DNA from 3 places in the Streptomyces sp. a15 genome. Region 3 is predicted to be linked to each of the others. Evidence: riboswitches for the same ligand, from Rfam matches in the RefSeq annotation. Region 3 holds a riboswitch; each other region holds the start of a gene.

Region 1 (3,241 bases), on a different contig from region 3:
GGCTCATAACCCAGAGGTCGCAGGTTCAAATCCTGTCCCCGCTACTGAAGGCCGAGGGCCGGAATCCAGAATGGGTTCCGGCCCTCGGTGTATGTGTACGTCGGATGTGCACGCCGGTCATCCGGTCGGCCCTCACCGGTCGCCCCCGCCCCCGCTCCGGGAAACCTGGGTGCAGTGGTGACGGGACCGGACGTACGTGGGGGAGACGAGTGGTGCGGCCTGGTGACGCGGAGGAGGGCGCCGCATCTCCAGCCTGCGGGTCGTTCTCCAGGTACTCCCCGTCCTGCTGATCGTCGGGGGAGTCTTCTACGACCTCCTCACCCCGCACGCCTTCACCGCGATCCCCTTCTTCACCGCCGCCCCGCTCGTCGCCGCGCCGGTCTACTCGCTGAGCGGCACCGTCGTGACCGGGGGTGTGGCCCTGATCGCCGCGTACGCGGTCCATGCCCGGTACGGGTTCGCCGCGGACGCCGACACGGTCACCGAGGTGGTCACCGTGGCCAAGGTCGCCGTGCTGGCCGCCGTCATCAACCGTGTCGTACGCCGGGGCGAGGGGCGCCTCGCCTCCGCGCGCGGGATCGCCGAGGCCACCCAGCGCGCGGTGCTGCCCGAGCCCGCCGGACGCATCGGCGGTTTCGACATCGCGGCCCGGTACGAGGCGGCCCAGGCGGACGCCTTCATCGGCGGTGATCTGTATGCGGTCCAGGACAGTTCGTACGGCGTCCGGCTCGTCGTCGGCGATGTGCCCCCGGGCTCGAGCGAAGCCGAGAGCTTGGGGGAGGCTGGAGCGGGCGCTGGCACGCGAGGGCACGCGGCGGGACGGGATCGAGGCCTTCGAGGGGTTCACGACGGCTGTGCCGGCCGAGCTTCCGTACGGGGACGGTGTGGTGCGGATCGTCAACCGGGGGCATCCGCCGCCGCTCCTGCTGCACGCCGACGGCACCGTGCGCTGCCTGCTCGCGCGGGAGGCCGCGCTGCCGCTCGGCATGGGCGACCTCGGCAGCTGGTCCGACCGCGCCGACGAGACCGGTTTCCCGGCCGGGGCCACGCTGCTGCTGTACACCGACGGGCTGTCCGAGGCGCGGCCGTTGTTACGAGGGGTGATCGGATGAGCGCCCTCCGCATAACAACTGACGCACCGTCAGTGCCTGTGGGGTTGCTGAGGCTGGGTCAACTCGCCCGTTTTTGCCGGTCGTGGGCCGTAAGTCCTGCGCGGAAAGGTTAATGATCAAGAGGAACAGCTTGGAATCCAGGCCCCGCGTCTATTAACGTTCGATAACGCAGCGCGGTCGTCCCAGCCGTCACAAGAGTCGGCTCCGTGCGCACGCGCCGAATCCCGCAAGGGAACCGGGGAACCACCAATTGGGGTGAATCGCGCGGATACCACCGTGAACTCACGGCCGGTATACGCGCGTAGGAGACCTTCCTGCTCCGAACCCGTCAGCTAACCCGGTAGGCGAGAAGGAAGGAAAGGAGCACGCCCACGTGGCGTCCAACCGGCCTGCCCCAGAAGCCCCGTCCGTGCCGAGCCAGCGCGAGACCGAGACCTTCGGCTACGGCACCTACAGCACCGACGAGGGCCCCTGGACGGAGTGGAATCCCACCGAGGAGTCCCTCCCACCCGTACGTGGCCGGCATCGCGTCGCCAAGCAGCGCGGCGGACTCGCGCGCGGCGGACTCGCCCGCAGCTCCACCGTCCTCGGCGTCGGCGTCATAGCCGCTGTCGGCGCGGGCGGCATGGCCAGCGCGCAGACCGGCAAGCCGCCGGTGTCGATTTCCATGCCCGACCTGCCCAACGTGGGCTCCCTCATCTCCGACGACTCGGACGCCGCCGAGGACTCCGGCACCGCGCTCAGCAGTGTCAGCGTGGCCGCCGCCGACACCGAGAAGAGCACGGCCGACGCCGGCGAGGTGCTGCGCGCCCGGATCATGGCCCAGGCCGAGCAGCAGCAGGACCAGGTCGAGAGCAAGGCCGCGGCTGACGCCGTGGCCGAGGCCGAAAAGGCGGCCGCCGACGCGGCCGCCAAGGCGGAGAAGGAGGCCAAGGCCAAGGCCGCCGCCGCGAAGAAGAAGGCGGAGGAGGAGGCCGCGAAGAAGGCCGAGGCCGAGCGCCTCGCCGAGCTGGCCAAGCAGTTCGCGCTGCCGACCTCCTCGTACACGGTCACCTCCACCTTCGGTCAGGCCGGCTCGCTGTGGTCCTCCGGCTACCACACGGGCCTCGACTTCGCCGCGCCCACGGGCACGCTCATCAAGGCCGTCCACACCGGGACGATCACGCAGGCCGGCTGGGACGGGTCGTACGGCTACAAGACCGTGCTCACCCTCGATGACGGCACGGAGATCTGGTACGCCCACCAGTCCTCGATCAGCGTCAGCGTCGGCCAGAAGGTCAACACGGGTGACGTGATCGGGCGCGTGGGTGCGACGGGGAACGTGACCGGGGCGCATCTGCACCTCGAGGTCCACACCGGCGGTTCCGGCTCCGGGATCGACCCGATGGCGTGGCTGCGGAGCAAGGGCCTCAACCCCTGACCGTCGTGTTACCCGAGTCCCGGCGGTCCTGACGGCATCCCCCCGACGTCAGGGCTGCCGGTCAGTGTGCGGGGGCGGTCAGTGGTTACGGGGCTTTTGTTTACGGGGTTTTTGCGGGTGACCATGGAATCGCGGGATCCGGTGCGGCCGTTGAGGTGAAGTATGACTTCTTCCTCTCCGTCTTCCTCTCCGTCTCCCTCTTCTTCGCTGTCGCTTCGCAAGCTCGGCTCCTCGGACCTCGAGGTCTTCCCGCTGTCCCTCGGCGGCAACGTCTTCGGCTGGACCGCCGACGAGGCGGCCTCCTTCGCCGTCCTCGACGCGTACGCCGCCGCGGGCGGCAACTTCATCGACACCGCCGACTCCTACTCGGCGTGGGTCGAGGGCCACCGGGGCGGCGAGTCCGAGACCGTCATCGGCAAGTGGGCCAAGGCGCGCGGCAACCGCGCGGACGTGGTGATCGCGACCAAGGTGAGCCAGCACCCCGAGTACCAGGGCCTGACCGCCGCCAACATCAAGGCCGCCGCCGACGCCTCCCTGCGGCGCCTCGGCACCGACTACATCGACCTCTACTACACCCACTTCGACAAGCCGGACGTGCCGGTGGAGGAGATCATCGGCGCGCTCGACGAGCTGGTGAAGGCGGGCAAGGTGCGGTACATCGGCGCGTCCAACATCTCCCCGGAGCGGCTCGAGGCGTCCCTCGCCTTCT
Region 2 (3,241 bases), on a different contig from region 3:
ATGTTCATCATCGGAACGGGCAGCAGGTGCGCGTTCGGGCCGCCCAGGTAGCGGAAGAGCGGGAGGTCGCTGGCCTCGGAGGCGGCGTGGGCGACGGCGAGCGAGACGCCGAGGATGGCGTTGGCGCCGAGGGAGCCCTTGTTGTCGGTGGCGTCCAGGTCGAACATCGCCTGGTCGATCAGGCGCTGCTCGGTGGCGTCGTAGCCGACGAGCTCCGGGCCGATCTGCTCGATCACGGCGAGGACGGCCTTCTCGACGCCCTTGCCCAGGTAGCGGTTGGGGTCACCGTCGCGGAGCTCGATGGCCTCGAAGGCGCCCGTGGAGGCGCCGGAGGGGACGGCGGCACGACCCGTGCTGCCGTCGTCGAGGCCGACCTCGACCTCGACCGTGGGGTTGCCTCGGGAGTCCAGGATTTCCCGGGCTACGACGACGTCGATGGACGGCACGAGCATCTCCTTCTTCAATGTGACGCGGTTCGGCAGGACCGCGGTGGGTTCTGCGAGACGAGCCTAACCGGCTCCGGGCGATCGGCCAGCCGGTCGACCACCGGATGGACAGAACCGAGAGTAAATTGTTTCCGAACGGAACAAAGAGTGCCGTGCAACTCGCGGGGAAATCGCACGGGACCGGCACGAAAAAGCCCCGCCCCGGTGCGTACGGGGGAAGACGCACCGGAGCGGGGAGCCCGTGGGGACGGGGGGTGGCCCTCACGAGGCCTCCACTATGGAGTCCACGGATAAGAGGGCGCTGTGGTTCAGCTGAGAGCCGCGTAGTACTTCAGGTGCGGCTCTTACCTTCGGGCGCAGCCCTTACTTCAGGTGTAGCCCTTACTTCCGGTGCAGCCCTTACTTCAGGTGCAGCTGCTGGCCCGGGTAGATGAGGTCGGCGTCCGTGACGATGTCCTTGTTCAGCTCGAACAGCTTGTCCCAGCCGCCCTTGACGTCGTGCTCCTCGGCTATGGAGCTGAGGGTGTCGCCGGAGACGACCTTGTACTCGCCGTCGCCCTTCTTGACCTTCTTGCCGGTCGGGGTGGTGACGGTCTTCTTCGCGGCCGGGCGGTCCGCGGAACGGGAGGCCGGCTGCTCGGTCGAACGGCTGCTGTCCGAGGAGCTGCTGTCCGAGCTGCCGGAGCCGCTGGACGTGTTCGACGAGGTGTCGGCGCTGCCGTTGTAGGCGGAGTTCGACAGGTTCACACCGCAGTTCGGCCAAGCACCCTTGCCCTGACCCGCGAGGACCTTCTCGGCGACGGCTATCTGCTGCGCCTTGGAGGCCTGGTTGGCCTGCGCGGCGTACTGCGTGCCGCCGTACGCGGCCCAGGTGGAGGCCGAGAACTGCAGGCCGCCGTAGTAGCCGTTGCCGGTGTTGATGGACCAGTTGCCGCCGGACTCGCACTGGGCCACGGCGTCCCACTCGGAGGCGGTGGCGGCGGAGGCGCTGCCGGCGGCCATCAGCGGGGCGGCGACGGCGGCACCGGTGACACCGGCGATGGCGATGGCACGGGTGGCCTTGGACGGACGGCGGTGCTTGCCCTTGGCGGAAAACAGCATGGTGGATCCCCTCACCGACGCCTGCGAGGTGAGCTGTCGGGTTCGGGCCGGTTGAGTTGCCCGGCCGTGCCTCGCGCTGTTTCGTGCGCGGCACGGCTTCACCCCAAGCCGGTCCCAGCTCAACTGCTGGTCCCGGCGCCTACCTTGGGTCCCCCGCTCCTGCCTACGGCGCATTACGCGACGACTGTTCCCGGGCGCCACTGGCAGGATTCGGCGTTGCGGCGGCCGGGGCTCGTGTTGGCGAGCGGTCCTGACGGTAGACACGCGATCCGCGGAATTTCAAAGACGATCAGGGCTTCTGAGACTCATCCCACACTTCGCCAAATCGGACATTCGGTGGCGAAGTGTGACGCGAACTCCCGCTAGTTTTCGCCCGATTCGATACCTACGGTGAGGGTCTGACCGGGCACGATGACGCTCGCGTCGGCGCCGATCGCCTGCTCGTTCTCCGCGTAGAGCTCACGCCACCCGCCTTGGAGGCCAAGGGAGTCGGCAATGGAGGCGAGAGTGTCCCCGGGGCGGACGGTGTACGAGTCCGCGCGGGCGGCGTGACGGCCGGCAGAGGCGCCCGTGTCGGCGTCGGCGGTACCCGCGTCCGCGCCTGTGGCCGCGGCCGTCTCGTCGGCGCTGTCGCCGCGGTGCTTGCCCGCACCGAGGGAGCCGGTGTCGACGAGGGCCGAAGAGCCGCCCTCTTGCCAGAAGTTGTCCGAGTCATCCGGATTCGTCGCGCCGGTGGAGTCACTGTCGGAGTCGTCGCCGGAGCCCTGCGAGGCGCCGGGGGTTGCAGCAGAATCAGACGAGGTGTCGGACTTGGCCGAGTTGTCGGCTTCGCCGGAAGAATCCGACCGGGCGTCAGAATCGGACGGTGTGGGCGACACGGACGACGAAGGCGCGTCCGAAGCCGCATCGCCGGACGAGTCCGCCGACGACTCGGAGGAGTCCGACAAGCCGGATGATCCGGATGAGTCGGGCGAGCCCGACTCATCCTCCGCACCCGACGTCGCGTCGTCCGCCACGCCCGTGTCGACGTCGGGCGCCGCGGTGTCCTTGCTGAGGCCGTTGAGCAGGCCGCAGGTGGACCAGTAGCCGACGCCCTGGTCCGCGAGGATCTTCTCCGCGACGGCTATCTGCTGGGAGCGGCTGGCCTGGTCGGCGCGCGAGGCGTAGTCGAGGCCGCCGTACTGCTCCCAGTCGTCCTGGGCGATGTGGAGCCCGCCGTAGTACCCGTCACCGGCGTTCTCGCTCCAGGAGCCGCCCGTCTCGCAGTTCGCCACCTGGTCCCACGTGGTGCCGGTCGCCGCGCTCGCGCCGGTGGCACCGAGGAGCGGGATCGCGATGGCGGAGCCGGTCACTCCGGCCGCCACAAGGATGGCCGGAGCCTGGCGGGGGCGACGATGACGGCCGTTCCCGGAGAGCATGCGGAAACCTTTCGCGAGACAACGGTGACCAGCGTGGCGGGTGAGGCTCGGCGCCGCGCTGGCGTGAACGTATAGGCAGCCGATCACTTGTCACAAGTTAATGCCGCGCAGATCACGTGAAGATCACAGACTTGAAGGCGCGTCACCTTTACGCAGGTGAGCGAGTCAGCCACGCGGCGTGAACTCGACGGGCAACGTCCGCAGCCCGCGCATGATGAGACCGCCCCGCCACCGCACATCAGCTGAATCCACCGCGAGTTGCAGGTCCGGGAGGCG
Region 3 (3,241 bases):
CCGGCGGTGGCGTGGCGTGGCGCTCGCGTCGGTCGCGGGGGCGAGGGCAGCCAGGGCGGCGCCTGCGGCCAGGGCTCCGAATGCTCTACGCGTGCTCGTCACGGGAGACGGCTCCTTCCGGAAGGCCGATCGAGGCTTTTACGTCCCCACTCTTCCGTCCCTGGCGACGCCCTGGGCACGCTTGCCACAAAACCGCAATGAAGCGATCACCATGAACGAGCACAGATCGACACACCGAAGGCCGGACCCGGGGATCGGGATCCGGCCTTCGGCAGCGTGTCGGACAAGCAGTCGGGGAATCAGCCGACGGAGACGCCCTTGGTACGGAGGTAGGCGACCGGGTCCACGTCCGAGCCGTAGTCCGGCGAGGTGCGGATCTCGAAGTGCAGGTGCGGACCGGTCACATTGCCGGTCGCGCCCGAGAGACCGACCTGCTGGCCGGCCGTCACGGACTGGCCGTTCGAGACGGAGAGCGAGGACAGGTGGGCGTACTGCGCGTAGTAGCCGTCGGCGAGCTTGACGACGACCTGGTTGCCGTACGCCCCGCCCCAGCCCGCGGAGACGACGGTGCCCGCGCCCACGGCCTTGAGGGAGGTGCCGGTGGGGACGCTGAAGTCGACGCCGGTGTGGTAGCCGCTGGACCACATGCTGCCCGCCGTGCGGTAGGCGGTACCGACGGCGGCACCGCTCACCGGGGTGGTGAAGCCACTGGCGGTGTCGGCGCTCTGGGTGGCCGCCTCGGTCTTCGAGGAGGAGGACCCGGAGGAGGACGACTTCGACGATACGGACGAATCCGACGAAGAAGATGACTTGGACGAAGAGGACGAAGAGCCCGAGGGCGACGAGGACTTGGGTGTGCTCGTCGTGGCCTTCTTGCCGATCGAGAGCTTGAGACCGGGGTGGATCAGCGACGGGTCGGCGCCGACGGCCTCGCGGTTGTCGGAGTAGAGCTTCTTCCAGCCACCGCTGACATTCTGCTCGTCCGCGATCTTCGCGAGATAGTCACCGGCCTGCACGGAGTAGGTCTTCGTGCCCGAGGCCTTCGCGGAGGCCGTCTTTTCGGCCGTCGTCTTTTCGGCCACGTTCTTCATGGTGGCCGGAACGGACGACTGAACGGCCTTTTCCGAGACGGACTGCGGGGTGGCGGCGTTGGCGCCGGTGGCCCCGAGAAGCGGCAGAGCAAGTGCGGCGCCGCCGGTTCCGGCGACGGCGATGGATCGGGTGAAGCGCTGGGTCTTCGGTCGGCGGTGCTTACCCTTGGCGGGCATGGCGAATTCCTCTCCGGCGCCTGCGAGGTGAGCTGTCGGGTGCGGACTGGAGATGCCCGGCCGTACCGAAGTACGGCTTAACCCCTAGCCGTTCCGGAGACCGGAACAGGCGGTTCTACCTGTGGGTCCCCCGCTCCTGCCATGGACGGGTGATTGGTGTGCGGGCTCCGGGCGGCGGCAGGATTGGGCGTCCGTCCGGATCGCTGGTGAACGTAAGCGACCAAGACGCAAAGGGACAAGTAAGTGGTTGCCCGTGAATGTGTTTCTGTTTGGTACCTGAGGGAATTCCCGGTCACCCTCCGTGCTTTCAGGAGGCTCTCTTTGACCAAACACCCTTGAAAACCGCACTAATTACGTGAACATGACGGGCGACGCACGGTCACGAATATGACGCTCCTCACGTGGCACATCCACAGGTCCCCTTATTCCAGACGGAGTTGGAATGAAGGCACCAATTCGGACAGAAGCCCTAGATGCGACGCAACCGGAGAACCGTCGCATCGAGGTCACCGCGCAGCCCCGTCCGCAGTCCGTGATGCAGTAGTACGGCACCTCGGTGAACTTCGCCCGTTTCGAGGCATTCGTACGCTGCTGTCGGGTCGAGGCCACGCAGCCGCAGCACCGGCACCGGCTCGCCGTGATGCTGCGCCTGGAGCCAGGCGAGGACGACGGCCTCGTCACCGAGCACGTACTGCACCGCACTCAGCCCGCCCTGCGGGGGCCGTAGCCGGTAGAGGTCGCCGCGCTGCACGAGGGGCCGGATCTCCTTGTAGCGATCCACCCAGTCGCGGGCCTCGGCCAGCTCCTCCTCGGTCCACTCCGCGAGGTCGCCCCCGACGCCGAGCACCCCGGCCATCGCGCTCACGAAGCGGAACCGCAGCGAGCTTGCCCGGCCGTTGAGCTGGGTGTTGGGGCTGTCGGTGACCCAGGCGGCCATGACCCGGGCGGGGTGGATCTGGCTGAAACCGTGCTGGATGGCGAGCCGGTCGAGCGGGTCGGTGTTGTCCGAGGTCCACACCTGGTCCGTACGGCTCATCACGCCGAGGTCGATCCGGCCGCCGCCACCCGAGCAGGACTCGAAGGCGACGCCCGGGTGGGCCGCCCGCAGCCGGTCCAACAGGCGGTACAGGGCGTGCACGTGGTCGACCCACAGGCGCTGCGGGTAGGGCTCTCCGGGCCAGCCCGCGTCGGTGAAGCAGCGGTTGAAGTCCCACTTCACGTAGTCGATCGGAGCACTGGAGAGGAGCTCGTGGAGCTGCCCCCAGAGGTACTCCTGGACGTCCTCGCGGCCGAGGTTCAGTACGAGTTGATTGCGGAGTTCCGTCCGCTTTCGCCCCGTCTGGTGCTGGACCCAGTCCGGATGGGCTCGGTACAGCTCGCTGTCCGGGTTGACCATCTCCGGTTCCACCCAGATGCCGAACTTCATACCGAGGGCGTGGACGTAGTCGCCGAGCGGCTTGAGGCCGCCGGGGAAGCGGTCGGGGTTGGGCTTCCAGTCGCCGAGCCCGGCGCGGTCGCTGGTGCGGGCCCCGAACCAGCCGTCGTCCACGACGAACAGCTCGACGCCGATCGCCGCGGCCCGCCGCGCCAGCACCCCCTGCTGCTCCTCGGAGATGTCGAACTCCGTGGCCTCCCAGGAGTTGAACAGCACCGGCCGGTCCTGGTCCGCGTCCGGGATGACGTACGCGCGCTGGTAGGCGTGCCAGGCGCGGCTGGCCCCGCCGAAGCCGCCGTCGCTCCACAGGCCGGCGAAGACGGGCGTCGTGAAGGACTCCCCCGCCGCCAGCCGCAGCAGCCCGGAGTCGTCGTACCCGGCCCCGCCGGTGATCTGCACACGCGCGTCCGGGAGTTGGGCCACGGCGATGCGCCAGGACCCGGACCAGCCGAGGGCGCAGCCGTAGACCTCGCCGCGCTCCTCGGTCGCGTCGGTGTCGAGGGCGACCCAGGGCAGGTGCTGGTGCCCGGTGTGGCCG

The links. Region 3 has a riboswitch for cyclic di-AMP ahead of AC5P09_RS37150 (M23 family metallopeptidase). Riboswitches for the same ligand answer to the same signal wherever they lie in the genome.
Region 1: linked by a shared signal. The riboswitch ahead of AC5P09_RS46510 (M23 family metallopeptidase) and the one ahead of AC5P09_RS37150 (M23 family metallopeptidase) in region 3 are both predicted to bind cyclic di-AMP.
Region 2: linked by a shared signal. The riboswitch ahead of AC5P09_RS13485 (transglycosylase family protein) and the one ahead of AC5P09_RS37150 (M23 family metallopeptidase) in region 3 are both predicted to bind cyclic di-AMP.

Annotation. Positions count from the first base shown of each region.
Region 1 is NZ_JBWLKM010000108.1:21,489-24,729, reverse strand. It holds partial or broken gene AC5P09_RS46515 (PP2C family protein-serine/threonine phosphatase) at 245-1,085, shown strand; cyclic di-AMP (ydaO/yuaA leader) riboswitch at 1,318-1,474, shown strand; gene AC5P09_RS46510 (M23 family metallopeptidase) at 1,486-2,532, shown strand; gene AC5P09_RS46505 (aldo/keto reductase) at 2,695-3,241, shown strand, end outside.
Region 2 is NZ_JBWLKM010000010.1:80,359-83,599, reverse strand. It holds gene eno (phosphopyruvate hydratase) at 1-452, opposite strand, end outside; gene AC5P09_RS13485 (transglycosylase family protein) at 846-1,547, opposite strand; cyclic di-AMP (ydaO/yuaA leader) riboswitch at 1,551-1,728, opposite strand; gene AC5P09_RS13480 (LysM peptidoglycan-binding domain-containing protein) at 1,910-2,965, opposite strand; gene AC5P09_RS13475 (cytochrome P450 family protein) at 3,131-3,241, opposite strand, start outside.
Region 3 is NZ_JBWLKM010000057.1:36,450-39,690, reverse strand. It holds gene AC5P09_RS37155 (DUF6250 domain-containing protein) at 1-102, opposite strand, end outside; gene AC5P09_RS37150 (M23 family metallopeptidase) at 300-1,268, opposite strand; cyclic di-AMP (ydaO/yuaA leader) riboswitch at 1,271-1,430, opposite strand; gene AC5P09_RS37145 (alpha-galactosidase) at 1,738-3,241, opposite strand, start outside.